Regions from separate parts of the Nocardiopsis sp. NPDC006198 genome, predicted to be linked through region 2. Evidence: predicted binding sites of a transcription regulator. Region 2 holds the regulator's gene; each other region holds the start of a gene.
The links. Region 2 encodes LexA, which represses DNA repair genes until DNA is damaged. Its sites were predicted from a motif close to TCGAACANNTGTTCGA; they were not measured.
Positions count from the first base shown of each region.

Region 1: ruvC (crossover junction endodeoxyribonuclease RuvC) is a predicted target of LexA. The motif match lies at 3,517-3,532, and genes of this name have one in related genera.
Region 3: uvrA (excinuclease ABC subunit UvrA) is a predicted target of LexA. The motif match lies at 5,342-5,357, and genes of this name have one in related genera.

Region 1 is NZ_JBEXSY010000010.1:71,892-78,296, forward strand. It holds gene ABZ234_RS09770 (J domain-containing protein) at 1-1,017, opposite strand, end outside; gene ABZ234_RS09775 (NUDIX domain-containing protein) at 1,112-1,939, opposite strand; gene ABZ234_RS09780 (DUF998 domain-containing protein) at 1,991-2,680, opposite strand; gene ABZ234_RS09785 (TetR/AcrR family transcriptional regulator C-terminal domain-containing protein) at 2,775-3,419, shown strand; gene ruvC (crossover junction endodeoxyribonuclease RuvC) at 3,566-4,114, shown strand; gene ruvA (Holliday junction branch migration protein RuvA) at 4,165-4,779, shown strand; gene ruvB (Holliday junction branch migration DNA helicase RuvB) at 4,794-5,945, shown strand; gene yajC (preprotein translocase subunit YajC) at 6,293-6,405, shown strand, end outside.
Region 2 is NZ_JBEXSY010000088.1:1,311-7,715, reverse strand. It holds gene ABZ234_RS31575 (hypothetical protein) at 1-218, shown strand, start outside; gene ABZ234_RS31570 (alpha/beta fold hydrolase) at 259-1,359, opposite strand; gene lexA (transcriptional repressor LexA) at 1,590-2,309, opposite strand; gene nrdR (transcriptional regulator NrdR) at 2,965-3,468, shown strand; gene ABZ234_RS31555 (vitamin B12-dependent ribonucleotide reductase) at 3,623-6,405, shown strand, end outside.
Region 3 is NZ_JBEXSY010000039.1:36,566-42,970, forward strand. It holds gene ABZ234_RS23090 (mechanosensitive ion channel domain-containing protein) at 1-697, shown strand, start outside; gene ABZ234_RS23095 (Rieske (2Fe-2S) protein) at 791-1,177, opposite strand; gene ABZ234_RS23100 (RDD family protein) at 1,311-2,012, opposite strand; gene uvrA (excinuclease ABC subunit UvrA) at 2,244-5,078, opposite strand; gene ABZ234_RS23110 (TerC family protein) at 5,401-6,405, opposite strand, start outside.

The DNA.
Region 1 (6,405 bases), on a different contig from region 2:
GGCGAACCCGTCGCGGGGCCGCCGCTCGGGCGCCGGCAGGGTGCATCCGCGCGCGAAGGAGCGCAGTTCCCGGGGCAGGCGCCCCCCGGTGACGAACTCGACGCACCGGGTGGCCATGTGGATGTCGGTCTGCGCCAGGGCCGGGCGTCGCGCGGCCACCTCGGGCGGGTAGAAGTCCTCGCGGCCCGCCACCACGGCCGGGACGTGCGGTGCGGTGCGCGAGGCGTGCGAGGTCACCGAGTAGCACCAGTCGACCAGCACCAGCCCGTGCTCGGCGGGGTGGACCAGCACGTGCTCCGGCACGACCGCGCCGTGCACGACCCCTGCCCGCGCCGCGTTGCCGACGGCCACCAGCAGGCGGCGCCACATCCACGCCGCGTCGCGGGGGTCGACCCCGTCGGGGTGGGCCCGGCGCACGTCGGCGAGGGTGTGGAAGCCGTGCAGCCGCCCCAGCACGTTGGCGCGCCGCTCCACCCCGGTCGCGGAGTCGCGGTGCTTGAACGAGTCCACCAGCTCGGGGACGAACGCCCGGTAGTGCTCGTGGCCCTTCTCACGCATGCGGCGCAGGGCGGTCGCCTCGGCCTCCATCAGGTCGTTGTCGCGGGGGGACCGGGGGAGCTTGAGCACGGCGTCGTGCCACTCCCCGTCGCGGTAGCGGACCGGGTGCAGGTCGGCGACGTCGCCCCGGGCCAGGCGTCCCGCCGCGACGCGGTAGGCGCGCGTCCGGGTGGTGAGGGTGAGGTCGTCGAAGCGCAGGTCCCCGGCGGCCATCTCCCGGTACAGGGCCCACAGCCGTGTGAGCCGGGTGAAGGCCTCCGAGGCCTCCGCGCGACGGCTCCCGGGCGCCGGGTCGGGGTGGACCAGGCGGGCCAGGCGGCGGTACTCGGCGGTGGCGGCCGGGGGGACGGCTCCGCCGCCGACCGGCACGGGGCCGAACAGCGCGGCGGGGTCCTCGGCCATGGAGACGGTGCGCAGGGCCGTGTCGAACGCCGCGGTGTCGTGCTGTTCCGTGCTCATAGGTCCCTCCCTTCTCGTACGTGGCGCGCGGCCCCCGGAGCGGGGACGGTGAGGCGGCGCCGGGGCGGGTCCCGGCGCGGTCGGACCGCCCCGGTCACTGGGTGCTCCTCAGCAGGGGCGGGTGCAGGAGCGCGGCGCCGCCGGCCCGGTACAGGCGGGCACGGCGCCCGCCTCCGGAGCCGCCGTGCTCGGCGAGTTCCCCGGTGTCCTCCACGAACCCGGGGGTGGCGAGGATCTTGCGGTGGAAGTTGGCGGCGTGCAGGGTGCGCCCCCACACCGCCTGGTACACCTCCCGCAGTGCCGTGATGGTGAAGGCGGACGGCAGGAACGCGGTGGCCAGGGCGGTGTACTCCAGCTTGGAGCGGGCGCGTTCGACCGCGTCGGCGAGGATCCGCCCGTGGTCGAACGCGAGGTCCCGGCCGGCCCGGGAGCCCTCGCCGTGCCCGAGCTCGCTCCACGGGACCCAGGCGGCCTCCTCGGTGTCCCTGCCGCTGTGGGGGTCGGGCAGGTCGGGGGCCAGGAGCATGTGGGCGACCGAGAACACGCGCATGCGGGGGTCGCGCCCCCGCGCCCCGTAGGTGCCCAGCTGCTCCAGGTGCAGCTCGGTGGGGAGCCGGGTCTTCTCCGACAGCACGCGCAGGGCGGCGTCGGGCAGGTCGGGGTCGGCGGGGCCGTCCGGCCCGTCCTCCGCGCGGACGAACCCGCCGGGCAGCGCCCACCGGCCGCGCTGCGGGTGGGCGGCGCGCCGTGTGAGCAGTACGTGGGGGGTCCCCGTCCGCCGGGCCCCGGTCCCGGCCTCCGGACGGATCGTGAGGGCGACGACGTCGACGGTGACCGCGGCGGGGGCGAAGGCGTGGGGGTCGTAGCCGGAGAGGAACCTGCTCTCCGGCTCGTCGTGCTGGGGCGTCCTGTCCTCGGTCACGTGCGGGTCCTCGTTATTCTCAACCTGAGTTTTTCTCTGAATGAGATGAACTTAGCACGCAGTCCGGCCCCCGTCCACCCCTTTTCCGCCCCCAGCGTCCGGGGCCGGGTCCTTCCGGGCGGTCGAGCGCAGGAGCAGCCATGCCGCGGCCGCGAACCAGGTCAGTCCGACCGTCAGGACGACCCGCTGTCCCAGGCCGTGGAAGCCGTGCCCGGCGGACGCCATGAAGGCCGCGAAGAGCGGCGGGACGAGGGCGCCCGCGGCGCAGCAGTACGCCACCCACGCCCGCCGTCCCGGCTCTGCGGCCAGGCGCCACGCCATCGCCAGGGGCGCCGCGGTGAGGGCGGCGTGGAAGGGCAGCACGTTGACCGCGTGGACCGTCCCGGCCGGGGTGGCCGCGCCCGCCGTCCCGACCCCCACGGGGTCGGTCGGGAACACGCCGGCGACGACCAGGCACGCCCCGGCCAGGGCGGTCAGGGCCGGCAGTGCGAACGAGCTCCGGCCGGTGGGCGCCGCCCTGCGCACGCCGACGGAGAAGGCCAGCAGGAGGAGGCCGGTGGCGATGAAGTTGGCCGTCTGTATCCAGCCCCTCTCCCCGAGGGCGAGTTCGCTGCCGAACCGGTGGAGCGGCTCGTAGTCCGGGCGGTACGCCCCCTCGGCGAGGAGCACCGGGACGAACAGGGGCGCGGCGGCGCCGCAGGCGAGGAGTGCGCGGGTGAAGCGGTCGGCGGGGGGTGCCATGCCTGTCTCCTTAGCGTTGGTAAGTCCTTATCACCGCTAAGCTACCTTAGCGGTGATAAGCTCCCTGTTCCGGAGACACAGGACAGAGGGCGGTGTGACGGTGGACCGGCGGACGATCGTCGAGGCGGCACTGGGACTGCTCGACGACGAGGGGCTGGACCGGTTGACCGTCCGGCGGCTGGCCGAGCGCCTGGGCGTGAAGTCGCCGGCGCTCTACTGGCACTTCCGCGACAAGCGGGAGCTCCTCGACAGGATGGCCGAGCACCTGCGCCCGCCCCAGAGCCCCCCGGGGCCCGGGGAGGACTGGCGCTCCTGGTCGCTGCGCCGTGCCCGGGAACGCCGGGCCGCGCTGTTGTCCCACCGCGACGCGGCCCGGGTCGTGGCGGGCAGCCGCGCGGGGGCGGCCACCCTCGCCGCCTTCGACGCCGAACTCGCCGTCCTGGTCGGCTTCGGCTTCGGTCCCGTGCGCGCCGTTCGCGCCGCGGTCCTCGTCGACCACTACGTGGTGGGCTCGGTCCTCCAGCAGCAGGCCGACGCGCAGCGCCACGCCGACGCGGGGGAGACGCCTCCCGAGGACCTTCCCGAGGAGGCGCGGGCCGCGCTGACCGGAGCGACGCCCACCCTGGCCGCGGCGCTCGCCGGAGGAGGGGACCCCGGTGGGGACGAAGCCTTCGAGGACGGCCTGCTCATGATCGTCGACGGCATCGCGGCCGGCCTCGAACGGGACCGGACCGCCTGATCCGCAGGGGGATCGCGCGGGGCGTGCCGGTCAGGCGGGGGAGGCGACACGCCCGGGCGGACGGACGGCGGGGGTCGGCGCCCACCGCTAGCATGGTGCGAACGGACGTTCGAGGACATGCGCGAAGACGGGCGAGGGTGGGCGGAGTGCGAGTGTTGGGGATCGACCCGGGGCTGACCCGGTGCGGGGTCGGTGTCGTCGAGGGGGCCATCGGCAAGCCGCTCACCCTCCTCGGGGCCGACGCCGTCCGCACCAGCCCCGACACCGAGCTGCCCCAGAGGCTCGTCGGCATCGAGCGCGGGATCGAGGAGTGGCTGGACCGGTTCCGGCCCGACGCGGTCGCCGTCGAACGGGTCTTCGCCCAGCACAACCTCAGCACGGTCATGGGCACGGCCCAGGCCAGCGGCATCGCCCTGGTGTGCGCCGCGCGCCGGGGCCTGCCCGTCGCCCTGCACACACCGAGCGAGGCCAAGGCCGCCATCACCGGCAGCGGCCGCGCCGACAAGGCGCAGGTCGGCACCATGGTGGCGCGTATCCTCGGACTCGACGGTCCTCCCAGGCCCGCGGACGCGGCGGACGCCGTCGCCCTCGCCATCTGCCACATCTGGCGCGGCGGGGCGCAGGCCCGGGTCGCCCAGGCCGCACAGGACTTCGCCCGCAAGGTGGAACTCGCCCGCCGCACCCGCGGCCGCTAGCTCCCCGCCCCCAGGAAGGAGAAGGGCACCGCCCCCGGTGCCCGCACGAGATGATCGCGTTCCTCACCGGCCGGGTGGCCGCACGCGGCGCCGGCAGCGCCGTGATCGACGTCGGCGGGGTCGGCATGACCGTCCAGTGCACCCCCTCCGCCCTGTCCCGGCTCCACGTCGGCGAGACCGGCACCGTGTCCACCAGCCTCATCGTCCGCGAGGACTCCCTGACCCTGTTCGGGTTCGCCGACGACGACGAGAGGCACCTGTTCGAGCAGTTGCAGACCGCGTCCGGGGTCGGACCGCGACTGGCCCTGGCGATCCTCTCCGTCCACAGCCCGGCCGGCCTGCGCCAGGCCGTGGCGACCGAGGACACCGCTGCCCTGACCCGTGTGCCGGGCATCGGGAGGAAGGGCGCGCAGCGCATCGTCCTGGAGCTGGCGGGCAAGCTGGAGTCGCCCGTCCTCACCGACGGCACGCTGCCCCCCGCGGAGGGGGCCCCGGCGGGGGCGTCCGACGCCGCCCGGCGCGCGCAGGTCGTCTCCGGCCTCGTCAACCTCGGCTGGTCGGCCAAGGACGCCGAGGCCGCCGCGGCCGCCGTCACCGCCGAGTCGGCGAGCACCGACGTCGCCGTCCTGCTGCGCACCGCCCTGCGCAGGCTCAGCCGCGCCTAGGAGGAAGGCACCCCATGCACGAACCGTACGAGTCCGGCGAGGCCCACGGGGCCGCCCCGTACGAGCGCGAGGCGGTCTCCTCCGACGCCAGCCTCGACGACCGCCAGGTCGAGGGCGCCCTGCGCCCCCGCGCCCTGGACGAGTTCGTCGGGCAGGAGCGGGTGCGCGAGCAGCTCTCCCTGGTGCTCGACAGCGCCCGGAGGCGCAACCGGGCCCCGGACCACATCCTCATGTCCGGGGGCCCCGGCCTGGGCAAGACCACCCTGGCCATGATCATCGCCGCCGAGATGGGCGCCCCGCTGCGCATCACCTCGGGCCCGGCCATCGAGCGCTCCGGCGACCTGGCGGCCGTCCTCTCCACCCTCCAGGAGGGCGAGGTGCTGTTCCTGGACGAGATCCACCGGATGGCCCGGCCCGCCGAGGAGATGCTCTACGTCGCGATGGAGGACTACCGGGTCGACGTCGTGGTCGGCAAGGGCCCCGGCGCGACCGCCATCCCCCTGGAGATCGCCCCGTTCACCCTGGTCGGGGCCACCACCCGGGCGGGCATGCTGCCCGCCCCGCTGCGCGACCGGTTCGGTTTCACCGCGCACATGGACTTCTACTCCCCGGACGAGCTGGAGCTGATCCTGCACCGCTCGGCGGGCCTGCTCGGGGCGCCCCTCGCGGAGGACGCGGCCCGGGAGATCGCCGGGCGCTCGCGCGGGACGCCCCGTATCGCCAACCGGCTGCTGCGCCGGGTGCGCGACTACGCCGAGGTCCGGGGGGACGGGCAGCTGTCGCTGCGGACCGCCCGTGCCGCGCTCGAGCTGTACGAGGTCGACGGCCTCGGCCTGGACCGGCTGGACCGCGCCATCCTCGACGTCCTCATGCACCGCTTCCGCGGGGGCCCCGTCGGCCTGTCCACGCTCGCGGTGTCGGTGGGGGAGGAGGCGGAGACCGTGGAGGTCGTCGCCGAGCCGTTCCTCGTCCGGTCCGGCTTCCTGGCGCGCACCCCGCGCGGCCGGGTGGCCACGCCGCAGGCCTGGGCGCACATGGGCCTCACCCCGCCGCCGGACGCCGCGTTCGGCGCGGGGTCCGCCGGTCCCGCGTCCGCCGGGGCCTCCGCGCCCGGCACCGCCGCGGGGGCCGGCGCCGGGGGCGGCGCCTCCGGGACGACGCCCTGACCGGACGGTCCGCGGCGCCTCCTGACCGGGCGGGCTGACAGGGGGCGTCGCACCGGGCACAATGGGTCCCGCGTGTGTGAAACGGGGCTGAACCGTTAACACTCCGATCTCCGGCGGTGGGGGATCGGTGACCGGCGCCACGTAAACTTTGGACGAATCAGCCGATACGGGGCAGGGCTCCGTACGTGTTGTCCGACACCGGCGGAACGACTCGGCCGCCCCGCGCGTTGTACGTGCCGGGTGTGGTCCGGATCGTTCCGGGTTCGGGCGACACGAAGAAGGTGGCCGCCGGAGTGCCCCACCGGCACCCGCGGACCACATGACGAAACGTCAGGAAGGACGCCCCCGTGCAGGGCCTTTACCATCTCGCCGACGCAGCAGAGCCCACGGGCGGGCTTCTCGGCATGCTCTTCCCGTTCCTGATGATCATCCTGGTCTTCTGGCTGCTGTTCTGGCGCCC
Region 2 (6,405 bases):
ACGGTGTCGGGGAGGAGGCGGTGCGCTGGACCCGCGGGGCGCCGTTCACGGTCGGCTGCGTGGGGACGCGGGTCTCCAACCTGTACCTGGAGTCCTGCTACAGCGTGGCGTCCCGCTACGACGCGACCGAGCCGGCCGACGAGGAGCGTATCGTCGCCGACGCGGAGGAGCTCGCCCTGGCGGTGGTCGGGGCCCTCCCGGAGTCGATCCCCGAGTGACGGGCCGGCGCCCCCCGGGCGTCCCCGACGGCCGGGAGCCCTACCAGGCGGTGTCGAGGAACTCCTCCAGCGCCGGGGCGACCCCCTCGGCGAAGGGTCTGTCCGAGTCCAGGACCGCCGCTCCGGGCTCGTCCTCGAAGGCCCGGAGGATGTGGTCGGTACCGGGCAGGTCCACGCGTTCGGCGCCGTCCAGACCCGTCATGAGCCGGTCCACGTCCTCCCGCGAGACCTGGGCGTCGTCCTCCCCCCACAGGACCAGGACCGGTGTGCCCTCGGGCAGGTCGCGACCGAGTTCGACGGGGTCGAGGCCGTCCATGAACGCGAGGAAGTCGGCGTTCCACGGTGTGTAGACGCCGAACCGGTCGCTCTCCTGCGACGTGAGGTCGCGTCCTCCCCTGACCGCGGCCCGCCCGGCGCGCATGTCCGAGAGGATCTGCACCGCCTCCGCCTCCTCGATCTGGCCCGCCCCCTCCGCCAGGCGGACCTGCTCGGTGAGCTGGCGGTCGAGGAGGTCCAGGTAGCGCGTGCCCGGAGGGGCGGCCAGCACCAGCGCGGGCGAGGGGTGCCCGGAGCCGATGAGCTCGTGGGCGCGCAGGGCGTAGAGGGCGCCCTCGCTGTGGCCGACGACGACCACGCGCCCCGGGTCCACCTCGGGCTGCGCGACGAGCTCCTCGTACGCCGCCACGACCTGCCGGTCGAAGACCCCGGGGTCCACCGGGGCGATCGTCCGGACACCCCCGGGGCCGGTCTCCTCCCCGGTCTGCGGGTCCGGGCCGCTGCCGAACTTGTCGTAGCGCAGCGAGGCCACACCGGCTTCGGCGAGTACGCGGGAGAGGTTGCGGTTGGTGTCGGCGTCGGGCCGCGCGGGCGCGTTGCCGTCGCGGTCGGTGGGACCGCTGCCGGAGATGATGAGTGCGCCGGGGACCCTCCCGGACGCGTCGTGCGGTGTGCGGAAGCTCGCGGAGACCTCGTGCCCGCCGCCCTCGAAGGCGAGTTCGCGCTCGACCCCGCCGGCACCGGGGGGCTCGGCGCCGCCTGTGTCGGCCGGGGCGCAGGCGGCGGCGGAGAGCAGGACCGCGAGGGCACCGCCGACCAGTGCGGCGCGCGGTCGGGCGGAGGGGGAGGAGAGTGGTGTGGACACGGTTCCAGCCTAGCGGCCCCGCCCGGCGGGCCCCCGTCGTCCACAGGCCCTCCCGCGACCGTGCGCGTGCCGGGCGTCCCATGCCAGGGAGGCCGGGGATGCGCCGAGGTTCCCGCGATCGCGCGCGTGCCGAGCGGCCCCGGCCGCCGGGCGCCCGCGCGCACGGCACGGCGCCCCCGGGCCGTCGCAGGACGGCGCCGGGGGCGCGGGGCAGTGGGGCCGGACCGGGGTCAGACGCGTCGCATGACCGCGACGACCTTGCCCAGGACGGTGGCGGCGTCCCCGTTGATCGGCTCGTAGGCCTCGTTGCGCGGCATCAGCCAGACGTGGCCGTCCTCCTCGCGGCGCAGGACCTTGACGGTCGCCTCGTCGTCCAGCAGGGCCGCCACGATGTCACCGTTGTTGGCGTCCTGCTGCTGGCGGACCACGACCAGGTCGCCGTCGGTGATGGCGGCGTCGATCATCGAGTCGCCGACCACGGTGAGCATGAACAGGCGGCCCTCCCCGACCAGCTGGCGGGGCAGCGCGAGCACGTCCTCCACCGACTCCTCGGCCAGGATGGGCCCGCCGGCGGCGATGCGGCCGACCAGGGGCACGGCCGCGGCGCGCGAGGGGTCGATGTCCTCGGGGGTCACGGTCCGGCCGGAGGAACGGCCGGGCGAGCGCAGCTCCACCGCCCGGGGCCTGTTCTGGTCCCGGTGCAGGTAGCCCTTGCGCTGGAGGACCTTGAGCTGGTGCGCCACGCTGGAAGGGCTGGAGAGGCCGACCGCTTCCCCGATTTCCCTTATCGACGGGGGGAAGCCCCGCTCGCGCACATACCGCTGGATGCAGTTCAGGACGCTCTGCTGTCGGGCGGTGAGTTTGGGGGCTTCGGGCGTGGATCCCCCCGTGTTCCCCACTGCGGTGAGAACGGCGGTGGAATCTGCGGTTCCGGGATTCTCCTCCGGCACGGCCGGGCCTCCTCGGCATTCGGTTCGGTCAGGGCCTGATTGCGTGACTGGCCACCACCGGTCCGCAACCGCGCCGACCTGGGGTCCGCGTGATGGCGAAACCAGCGTGAAATCACAGTCAACATTAGACGTTGCGCACGGTGATATCAAACAAGCGTTCGATGGCTCGGTCCATTGTCCCGCGTGTTTTCGCGGTCAATTTCCGGCCTCTACCGACGTGTGTACACGTGTTCACGTGGTGTTGTCCCCGGAATGCGCGAACACGTCTCCCCGAGGGCGGTTCCGGGGGATGTGGGACTGGTCTCCCGGATCCCGGGGGCGATGCCGGAACCCCCTCGTGGGACGTGCTTCCGGGCGCGGCGGGCCGCCGGTCGCAGCGGGCGCCGGGGGCCTCCGCCGCTATTCTTGTCGACGGAGCCGGACGCCCCCGGGGCGGCCCGGCGCCCCCGCGCCCCCATGTCCGCCCTCTGCCTCCGCCGCGGGTCCCGTCGCGTGCCCGCGTGCGGGACACGCGGGCCGCGGAGTTGCGGGCCACCCCTTGCTGCGCCTAAGTTCGACCACAACATCTGGTGCTCTCGCGGGATGGATTGTCCAGGAGTTGTGGTTTAGTAGAGATACAGGGTGTCGATTCGGTGAGGGAAGCAGGTGAACCAGGATGCACTGTCCGTTCTGCCGCCATCCGGACACCAGGGTGATCGACAGCAGGTCCACCGACGACGGCGCGGCCATCAGGCGCCGCCGGTCCTGCCCGGTGTGCGAGCGCAGGTTCACCACGCAGGAGACCGTCCTGCTGATGGTCGCCAAGCGCTCCGGGGTCACCGAGCCCTTCAGCCGTACCAAGATCATCGCCGGGGTGCGCCGGGCCTGCCAGGGCCGCCCCGTCTCCGAGGACGCGCTCGCCAAGCTCGGCCAGCAGGTCGAGGAGGAGATCCGCGGACGCGGCGTCGCCGAGGTGCCGGCCCACGAGATCGGCCTGGCCATCCTCGGCCCGATGCGTGACCTGGACGAGGTGGCCTACCTGCACTTCGCCAGCGTCTACCGCGGTTTCGAGAGCCTCGCCGACTTCGAGGCCGAGATCGCCAGCCTGCGGCAGGACCGGGAGGACGGTGACGGCGGCGCGGCCGGCCCCCTCCCCGAGAGCAGCACCACCACCGGGTAGCGCCCCCGCGGCCGGGAGAGGGCCGCGGGCGGGGCACCGCAGGGGCCGGCCGGACACCGCGGGACACGTCCTCCCGTGACCGGCCGTCCCGTATTCCAAGGACGCCGTGCACGGTTGGGCAGGCCGTGCCCACGAGGTAGGGGGAGAATCCACGATGACGGAAACCGCCAGCGGTTCGACGGGGCGCAAGGGCAAGGGGAGCCGCAAGGGCCTGAAGATCAAGCGGGTCTTCACGACCCCCGGGACGCACCCGTACGACTCCCTGGAGTGGGAGCGCCGCGACGTCGTCATGACCAACTGGCGTGACGGCACGGTCAACTTCGAGCAGCGCGGCGTGGAGTTCCCCGCCTCCTGGTCCATGAACGCCACCCAGATCGTGGCGAGCAAGTACTTCCGCGGAGCCGTCGGCACCCCCGAGCGCGAGTGGAGCCTCAAGCAGCTCATCGACCGCGTCGTCGGCGTCTACACCGCGACCGGCGTCGAGCACGGCTACTTCGCCGGCGACGAGGACGCGGAGATCTTCGACCACGAGCTCAAGCACGCCCTCGCCAACCAGCTGTTCAGCTTCAACTCGCCGGTGTGGTTCAACGTCGGGACGGCCTCGGCGCAGCAGGTCAGCGCGTGCTTCATCCTCTCCGTCGACGACACCATGGAGTCGATCCTCGACTGGTACAAGGAAGAGGGGATCATCTTCAAGGGCGGGTCCGGCGCGGGTGTGAACCTCTCCCGCATCCGCTCCAGCAAGGAGCTGCTGTCCTCGGGCGGCACGGCCTCCGGACCCGTGTCCTTCATGCGCGGAGCCGACGCCTCGGCCGGGACCATCAAGTCCGGTGGAGCCACCCGCCGGGCCGCCAAGATGGTCGTCCTGGACGTCGACCACCCCGACATCGAGGAGTTCGTCGAGACCAAGGCCCGCGAGGAGCACAAGATCCGCGCCCTGCGCGATGCCGGCTTCGACGTGGACCTGGGCGGCGCCGACATGTTCAGCGTCCAGTACCAGAACGCCAACAACTCCGTCCGCGTCTCCGACGCGTTCATGCGCGCCGTCGACACCGGGTCGGAGTTCGGCCTCACCTCCCGCACCACCGGCGAGGTCGTCGCCACCGTGGACGCCAAGGACCTCTTCACCCGGATGGCCAGGGCCGCCTGGGAGTGCGCCGACCCCGGCATCCAGTACGACGGCACCATCCAGGACTGGCACACCAACCCCGAGACCGGGCGGATCAGCGCCAGCAACCCGTGCAGCGAGTACCTGTCCCTGGACGACTCGTCCTGCAACCTGGCCTCGATCAACCTGCTGAAGTTCCTGCGCGAGGACGACACCTTCGACGTCGAGGGCTTCACCAGGCTCACCGAGCTGGTCATCACGGCGATGGACATCTCCATCACCTTCGCCGACTTCCCGACCGAGAAGATCGGTGAGACGACCCGCTCCTACCGCCAGCTCGGCATCGGCTACGCCAACCTGGGCGCCCTCCTCATGGCCACCGGCCACGCCTACGACTCCGACGGCGGCCGCGCCGTCGCCGCCGCCGTCACCTCGCTGATGACCGGCACCGCCTACCGCCGCAGCGCGGAGCTGGCCGGGGTGGTCGGCCCCTACGACGGCTACAAGCGCAACGAGCAGGCCCACAAGCGCGTCATGCGCAAGCACGCCGCCGCCAACGACGACCTGCGCACGGTGACCTCCCTGGAGGAGCCCGTCCACGCCGCGGCCACCCGCGAGTGGGCCGAGTGCCTCAGGGTCGGGGAGCGCAACGGCTGGCGCAACGCCCAGGCGAGCCTGCTCGCGCCCACCGGCACCATCGGCTTCATGATGGACTGCGACACCACCGGCATCGAGCCCGACTTCTCGCTGGTCAAGTTCAAGAAGCTGGTCGGCGGCGGTTCGATGCAGATCGTCAACCAGGCCATCCCGCGCGCGCTCGCGAACCTGGGATACCAGGACGAGCAGGCCGAGGCGATCGTCGAGTACGTCGCCGGGAACGGCCACGTCGTGGACGCCCCCTCCCTGCGTCCCGAGCACTACGAGGTGTTCGACTGCGCGATGGGCCGCCGCTACATCAAGCCCATGGGCCACGTGCGGATGATGGCCGCCGTGCAGCCGTTCCTGTCCGGCGCGATCTCCAAGACGGTGAACGTGCCGGAGGACGCCACGGTCGAGGACTTCGAGCACATCTACTTCCAGGGCTGGAAGCTGGGCCTGAAGGCGCTCGCCGTCTACCGCGACAACTGCAAGGTCGGCCAGCCGCTGTCGACGGGCGCGTCGGAGAAGGAGGAGGCGGAGCCCGAGGTGCGGACCGTCGAGGTGGCCCGCCCGGTCCGCCGCCGCCTGCCCAAGAAGCGTCCGAGCGAGACCACCTCGTTCTCCGTGGGCGGCGCCGAGGGGTACATCACGGCGGGCTCCTACCCGGACGACGGCCTGGGCGAGGTCTTCATGAAGCTCGGCAAGCAGGGTTCGACCCTGGCCGGGGTCATGGACGCGTTCTCCATCGCGATCTCCATCGCCCTCCAGTACGGGGTGCCGCTGGAGACCTACGTGGACAAGTTCACCAACATGCGGTTCGACCCGGCGGGCATGACCGACGACCCGGACATCCGCATGGCCCAGTCGGTGGTGGACTACATCTTCCGCCGCCTGGCCCTGGACCACCTGCCCTACGAGGAGCGCGCGGCCCTGGGCGTCCTGTCGGCCTCCGAGCGCCAGGCGCAGCTCGCGGGCGAGGACCCGGCCCAGGTCGCCGCCCAGGTGGAGTCCTACGCCCAGTCCGCCGCCACCCACGGGGCTGAGGCGCCCGGGACCCCGGCCGCGCCCGCTCCGCAGGCGTCCCCGGCGGAGCCCGCCGAGGTGCACTCCACGGCGGACCTGCTGGCCGGCCAGGGGTTCGTCGCCGACGCGCCGCTGTGCGTCACCTGCGGCACCAGGATGCGGCCCTC
Region 3 (6,405 bases), on a different contig from region 2:
CACGTTCGACTCCGTGCGGGCGCTCGGCGCCGGGCTGCTGGCCTCCGCGGGCATCATCGGCATCGTCGCCGGTGTCGCGGCCCAGTCGACCCTGAGCAACCTGTTCGCCGGGCTCCAGCTGGCCTTCAGCGACGCGCTGCGCATCGGCGACGTGGTCGTGGTCGAGGGCGAGTGGGGGCGCGTCGAGGAGCTGAGCCTGGTCAACGTCACCATCAAGATCTGGGACGAGCGCCGCCTGGTCGTGCCGGTCGCGAACTTCACCACGACCAGCTTCGAGAACTGGACCAAGCAGGGCACGGCGATCACCGCGAAGGTCATGCTCCCCCTGGACTGGGAGGTCCCGATCGCGGAGCTGCGCGAGGAGGCCGGCCGCCTGATCACCTCCAGCTCCAACTGGGACGGGCGCAGCTGGTCGTGCCAGGTCGTCGACGTCACCCAGACGGGCGAGGTGATCGTGCGGGTGGTAGCGACCGCCGCCGACACCGGGGCCCAGTGGGACATCGCCTGCGAGATCCGCGAGCACCTGATCGGGTGGCTGGTCGCGCACTACCCCGAGTCGCTGCCGCGCAGCCGCACCGAGTTCGTCTCGGGGGACGACGACGCCTCGTACGCCACGCAGTTCCCCACCTCGGCGTTCCGCCGCCGGGAGCCGAACGGCGTCACCGGCCCTCCCGGAGGAGACCCCGGGGAGAGCTGATCCGACGCGAACGGCGCCCGGGGCCCCGCGCCCCGGGCGCCGTCGTGCGTGCGGGACCGATCCTCCCGGGGCCGGGCCCCGGGCCGCTCCTGGTCAGTCCAGGATGATGTCCTCGCCGTCGATCGTGACTGTGAACCCCTCCAGCGGCTCCTGCGCCGGACCGGTGACCACCTCGCCCGTCGAGATGTCGAACTCGCTCCCGTGGCACAGGCACCGGATGACGTCGTCGACCTCCTGGACGGTGCAGCCCCCGTGCGTGCAGGAGGCGCTGAACGCCCGGTAGTCGTCCTTCTCCGGCTGGGTCACCACCAGCTTGCTGTGGTGGAAGACCGCGCCCGCCCCCTCGGGGACGTCGGTGGTCTGGCCGACCACCTGGCCGCGCCGGACGTCCTGCGGACGGGGCGGTTCCCCGCCGCAGGCGCTCACGGCCGTGACGGCCGCCGCCGCGCCCGCCGTTCCGAGCAGGCTCCGCCTGCTCACCCCGCACCCGCACGTCCTCTTACCGGCCACGACCGAACGCTCCCTCACCTGCGCGGAAATATCACTACACAATGTAGTAGGCATGGAGGGGTGCCCTGCGCCGGGGCCCCTCGGGAAACTCCTCCGGCCGGGGCTACGGGGCCGGGGGGTGCGCCTGCGGGTCGGCGACGTCGAGCACCACGGTCCCCGCGATCCTGTCGTGCAGGCCCTGCCGGTTGGGCCTGTTCCAGGCGGCCATGCCGCCGGTGAGCACCGCCATGACGGCGACCAGCAGCCACCAGAGCCAGCCGAGGGCGAAGAACAGCAGGTACACGAACAGGAAGGGCAGCGCCAGCAGCGCGGCGCGCACGACCAGGGCGGTGATGCGCACGGCGCCCAGGCTGCCGGTGCCCTCCACCGGCGCCACCTTCAGCCCCAGCCTGCGCTTGCCCAGGGTCTGGTGCCGGCGGGCGAGGGCGAAGGTCTCGTAGCCGGTGTAGAACGCGAACCAGACCACCGACAGGAAGACCGGGTACCTGTCCTCGATGCCCTGCGTCGACCCGTTGGAGACCTGCTGGACTCCGACCCAGGCCAGCGTCACGACGAGTCCGACGAGCAGCGCGGGCAGGGCGACCAGGACGAGGTCGATGAGCCTGGCCAGGACCCGGGTCCGCCAGCCCGCCAGCGGGTACAGCCGCTCGGGCCCGGGAGGGGCGGAGGGGGCCGCGTGCCCGCCGCCGGGCACGGTGGTCTCGGCCGGGTCCGCGGGGGCGTGCCCGTACGCCCGGTCGTGGGGCGGTTCCTGGCGGCCCTCCGGCCGCACTCCGTGTTCGGGTCCGGGCGGGGGAGCGTTCATGGCGGTGGCCGACCTCCTGGCTGTCGAGGGGCTGCCCGGGGCAGGGTGGCGCACGGACACGCCCGACTGTACCCACCCGGCGGCACCCGTCGTGAACGGGTCGATCCGCTGTGGCCGGCCCCTTCCGGGGCCCGCCCGGCGCCGGGCGTCCCGTCCCGGCCCCGGCCCGGGACGGCGAGTGGCCCGCCCCCGCCGAACCCGGCGGGGGCGGGCCCGTTCGGCCCCGGACCGCTAGAGCAGCTTGGCGAGGAACCGCCCGGTGTAGGACTCGGCGACCGCCGCGACCTCCTCCGGGGTGCCCTCCGCGATCACCGTGCCGCCGCCCGAACCGCCCTCGGGTCCCATGTCGATGACGTGGTCCGCGGTCTTGATGACGTCGAGGTTGTGCTCGATGACGATCACCGTGTTGCCGGTGTCCGCCAGCCGGTTGAGCACGCCCAGCAGCTTGCGGATGTCCTCGAAGTGCAGGCCCGTGGTCGGCTCGTCCAGCACGTACACCGTCCGGCCGGTGGAGCGCCGCTGGAGCTCCGCCGCGAGCTTGACGCGCTGGGCCTCACCGCCCGAGAGGGTGGTGGCGGGCTGCCCGAGCCGGACGTACCCCAGGCCGACGTCGTCCAGGGTCTGGAGGTGGCGGCGGATGGCGTTGATCGGCTCGAAGAACTCCAGCGCCTCGGAGATGGGCATCTCGAGCACCTCGGAGATGCTCTTGCCCTTGTAGTGGACCTGGAGGGTCTCCCGGTTGTACCGGGCGCCGTGGCAGACCTCGCAGGGCACGTAGACGTCGGGCAGGAACTGCATCTCGATCTTGAGCGTGCCGTCGCCGGCGCAGGCCTCGCAGCGGCCGCCCTTGACGTTGAAGGAGAACCGGCCGGGCTGGTAGCCGCGCGTCTTGGCGTCGGTGGTCTGCGCGAACAGCTTGCGGATGTGGTCGAAGACCCCGGAGTACGTGGCCGGGTTGGAGCGCGGGGTGCGCCCGATCGGGCTCTGGTCGACGTGCACGACCTTGTCGACCTTGTTCATGCCGTTGACCCGCACGTGCCGGCCGGGCACGTCGCGCGCCCCGTTGAGCTCCTTGGCCAGCGCCTTGTACAGGATCTCGTTGACCAGGGTGGACTTGCCCGAACCGGACACGCCCGTGACGGCCGTGAACACGCCCAGCGGGAACGCGACATCGATCCCGTGGAGGTTGTTCTCCCGGGCGCCCTTCACCACCAGCTCGTGCCCCTTCGTGAGGGGGCGCCGCCCCTCGGGGAGCGCGATGACGCGCCGGCCGGACAGGTACTCGCCGGTCAGCGACGTCTCGGAGGTGAGGAGTTCGTCCACGATGCCGGACACCACGACGTGTCCGCCGTGCTCGCCCGCGCCGGGGCCGATGTCCACCACCCAGTCGGCGGCGCGGATGGTGTCCTCGTCGTGCTCGACCACGATCAGCGTGTTGCCGATGTCGCGCAGCCGCTGGAGGGTCTCCAGGAGGCGGGCGTTGTCGCGCTGGTGCAGGCCGATGGACGGCTCGTCGAGCACGTACAGCACTCCCACCAGACCGGAGCCGATCTGCGTGGCGAGCCTGATCCGCTGGGCCTCGCCGCCGGAGAGCGACCCGGAGGAACGGGCCAGGCTCAGGTAGTCGAGGCCGACGTCGAGCAGGAAGCCGAGGCGGGCGTTGATCTCCTTGAGGACCTGGGCCGCGATGACCGCGTCGCGGTCGGAGAGCGTGAGCCCGGCGAGGAAGGCGGCGCTGTCGGTGAGCGACATCTGCGCGACCTCGGCGATGGACCGGCCGCCCACCGTCACGGCCAGCACGACCGGCTTGAGGCGGGTCCCCTCGCAGGTGGGGCAGGGCACGGTGCGCATGTACCCCTCCAGCCGCTCGCGACCGTAGTCGCTCTCGGTCTCGGAGTGGCGGCGCTTCACCCAGGGGATGACGCCCTCGAACTCGGTGTAGTAGGAGCGGTTGCGCCCGTACCTGTTGCGGTAGGTGACGTGGACCTGGGTGTCGTGCCCCTCCAGGAGCGCCTTGCGCGCGCGGCGCGGCAGCCTCTCCCAGGGGGTGTCCAGGTCGAACCCGACGGCCTCGCCGACCGCGGTCAGGATGCGCTCCCAGTAGCCGCTGTTGGGCCCGCCCGACCAGGGGCCGATGGCGCCCTCGGCCAGCGTCTTCTCCGGGTCCGGGACCAGCAGCTCGGCGTCGACCTCCATGCGGGTGCCCAGGCCCGAGCAGTCGGGGCACGCGCCGTAGGGGGCGTTGAAGGAGAAGGAGCGGGGTTCGAGCTGCTCGAAGGAGAGGTCGTCGTAGGGGCAGTAGAGGTGCTCGGAGAACACCTTCTCCCGCTCGGCGTCGTCGGCGTCCAGGTCCACGAAGTCCAGGACGATGGTGCCGCCGGCGAGCTTGAGCGCGGTCTCGACGGAGTCGTTGAGCCGGCCCCGGGCGCTCTCCTTGACGGAGAGCCGGTCCACGACCACGGCGATGTCGTGCTTGTCGTAGCGGCCCAGCTTGGGCGCCTCGTCCAGGCGCACTGCCTCGCCGTCCACGATCGCCCGGGTGTAGCCCTTGGACTGCAGGTCCTTGAAGAGCTCGGTGTACTCGCCCTTGCGTCCGCGCACGACCGGGGCCAGCACCTGGAAGCGGGTGCCCTCGGTCATCTCCAGGACACGGTCCACGATCTGCTGCGGCGTCTGCCGCGCGATCTCCCGGCGGCACTCCGGACAGTGCGGCACGCCGATGCGGGCCCACAGCAGGCGCAGGTAGTCGTACACCTCGGTGATGGTGCCGACGGTGGAGCGCGGGTTGCGGCTGGTGGACTTCTGGTCGATGGACACCGCCGGGGACAGTCCCTCGATGAAGTCCACGTCCGGCTTGTCCATCTGGCCGAGGAACTGGCGCGCGTAGGCCGAGAGGGACTCGACGTAGCGGCGCTGCCCCTCGGCGAAGATCGTGTCGAAGGCCAGCGACGACTTCCCCGACCCCGACAGGCCGGTGAACACGATCATGGAGTCACGCGGCAGGTCCAGCGAGACGTCCTTGAGGTTGTGCTCTCGGGCTCCCCGGACTACCAGTTGTTCGACCATCGAGTGAGACATCCTTCGGCATAGGCGCACCGGGGCGCGGACCGCGTCCGATGACGGCGGGCGACCCGTGTGTGGCTTCGCGGCGTGGCGGGCGAACGGCCTCAGGCGACCGCCTCGGCCTCGGAATCGGGCCGGTGAGGGGATACGGGGAGGCCTCCGGCCTTCCCCGTCCGTCAAGACTAACGATCGCCGACGTCGGTTTCTTCCACTACGGAGAAGTGGTGGCGCCCTGGCGCTCGCGCGCCAGGACACCACCACTATAGACGAACAGCTGTTCGAAAAAGGCCGTTCCGCAGGATGTCCGCGGGCCGCCCGCCCGAGATCAGGACCTGTCGACCGGAACGTCCTTCTCCTCCTCGACGGCGGGCTTGTTGCGCTCGTCGATCCTGGACTTGACGAGGCTTCCGACGATGGTGATCGTCATGATGCCGAGGATCACGGTCAGCGAGGTGCCGATGCCGATGTCGATGATGTGGATGCCGTTCTCGTGCAGCGCGTGGAAGATCATCTTCACGCCGATGAAGACCATGATCGCCGACAGGCCCCAGCTGATGTAGGCCAGGCGGTCCATCAGGCCGGCCAGCAGGAAGTACAGCTGGCGCAGGCCCAGCAGGGCGAAGGCGTTGGCGGTGAAGACGATGTAGGTGTCCTGGGTCAGGCCGAAGATCGCCGGGATGGAGTCGACCGCGAAGACCAGGTCGATGACGCCGATCGCGAGGATGACCAGGAGCATCGGGGTGACATGGCGCTTGCCGTCGAGCTTCACGGTCAGCTTGGCGCCGTGGTAGTCGCTGCTGACCGGCCAGAAGCGCTTGACCAGGCGGACCACGGGGGTCTGCGTGAAGTCCTTCTCCTCCTCGTCGCCCTTCATGTGGTCACGGACGATCTTGTAACCGGTGTAGATCAGGAAGGCGCCGAAGAGGTAGAACACCTCGCTCCAGGCGTTGATCACCTGGGCGCCGAGGGCGATGAAGATGCCGCGCATGACGATCGCGATGACGATGCCGACGAGCAGGACCTCGTGCTGGTACTTCCTGGGCACCGCGAAGGAGCTCAGGATGAGGTAGAACACGAAGAGGTTGTCGATGCTCAGGCTCTTCTCGGTGACGAAGCCCGCGAAGTACTCCGCGCCGGCCGAACCGCCGCCGAAGTACCAGACCCCGAGACCGAAGAGGATGGCGATGCCGATGTAGAAGGCCGCCCACCAGGCGGCCTGCTTGATCCCGAACTCCTGGGGACCCTTGTTCTTGCTCCAGGGGTGGTCGACGATGGCCAGGTCGATCACCAGGATGGCGATCATTCCACCGATCGTCGCAGCCCACACCCA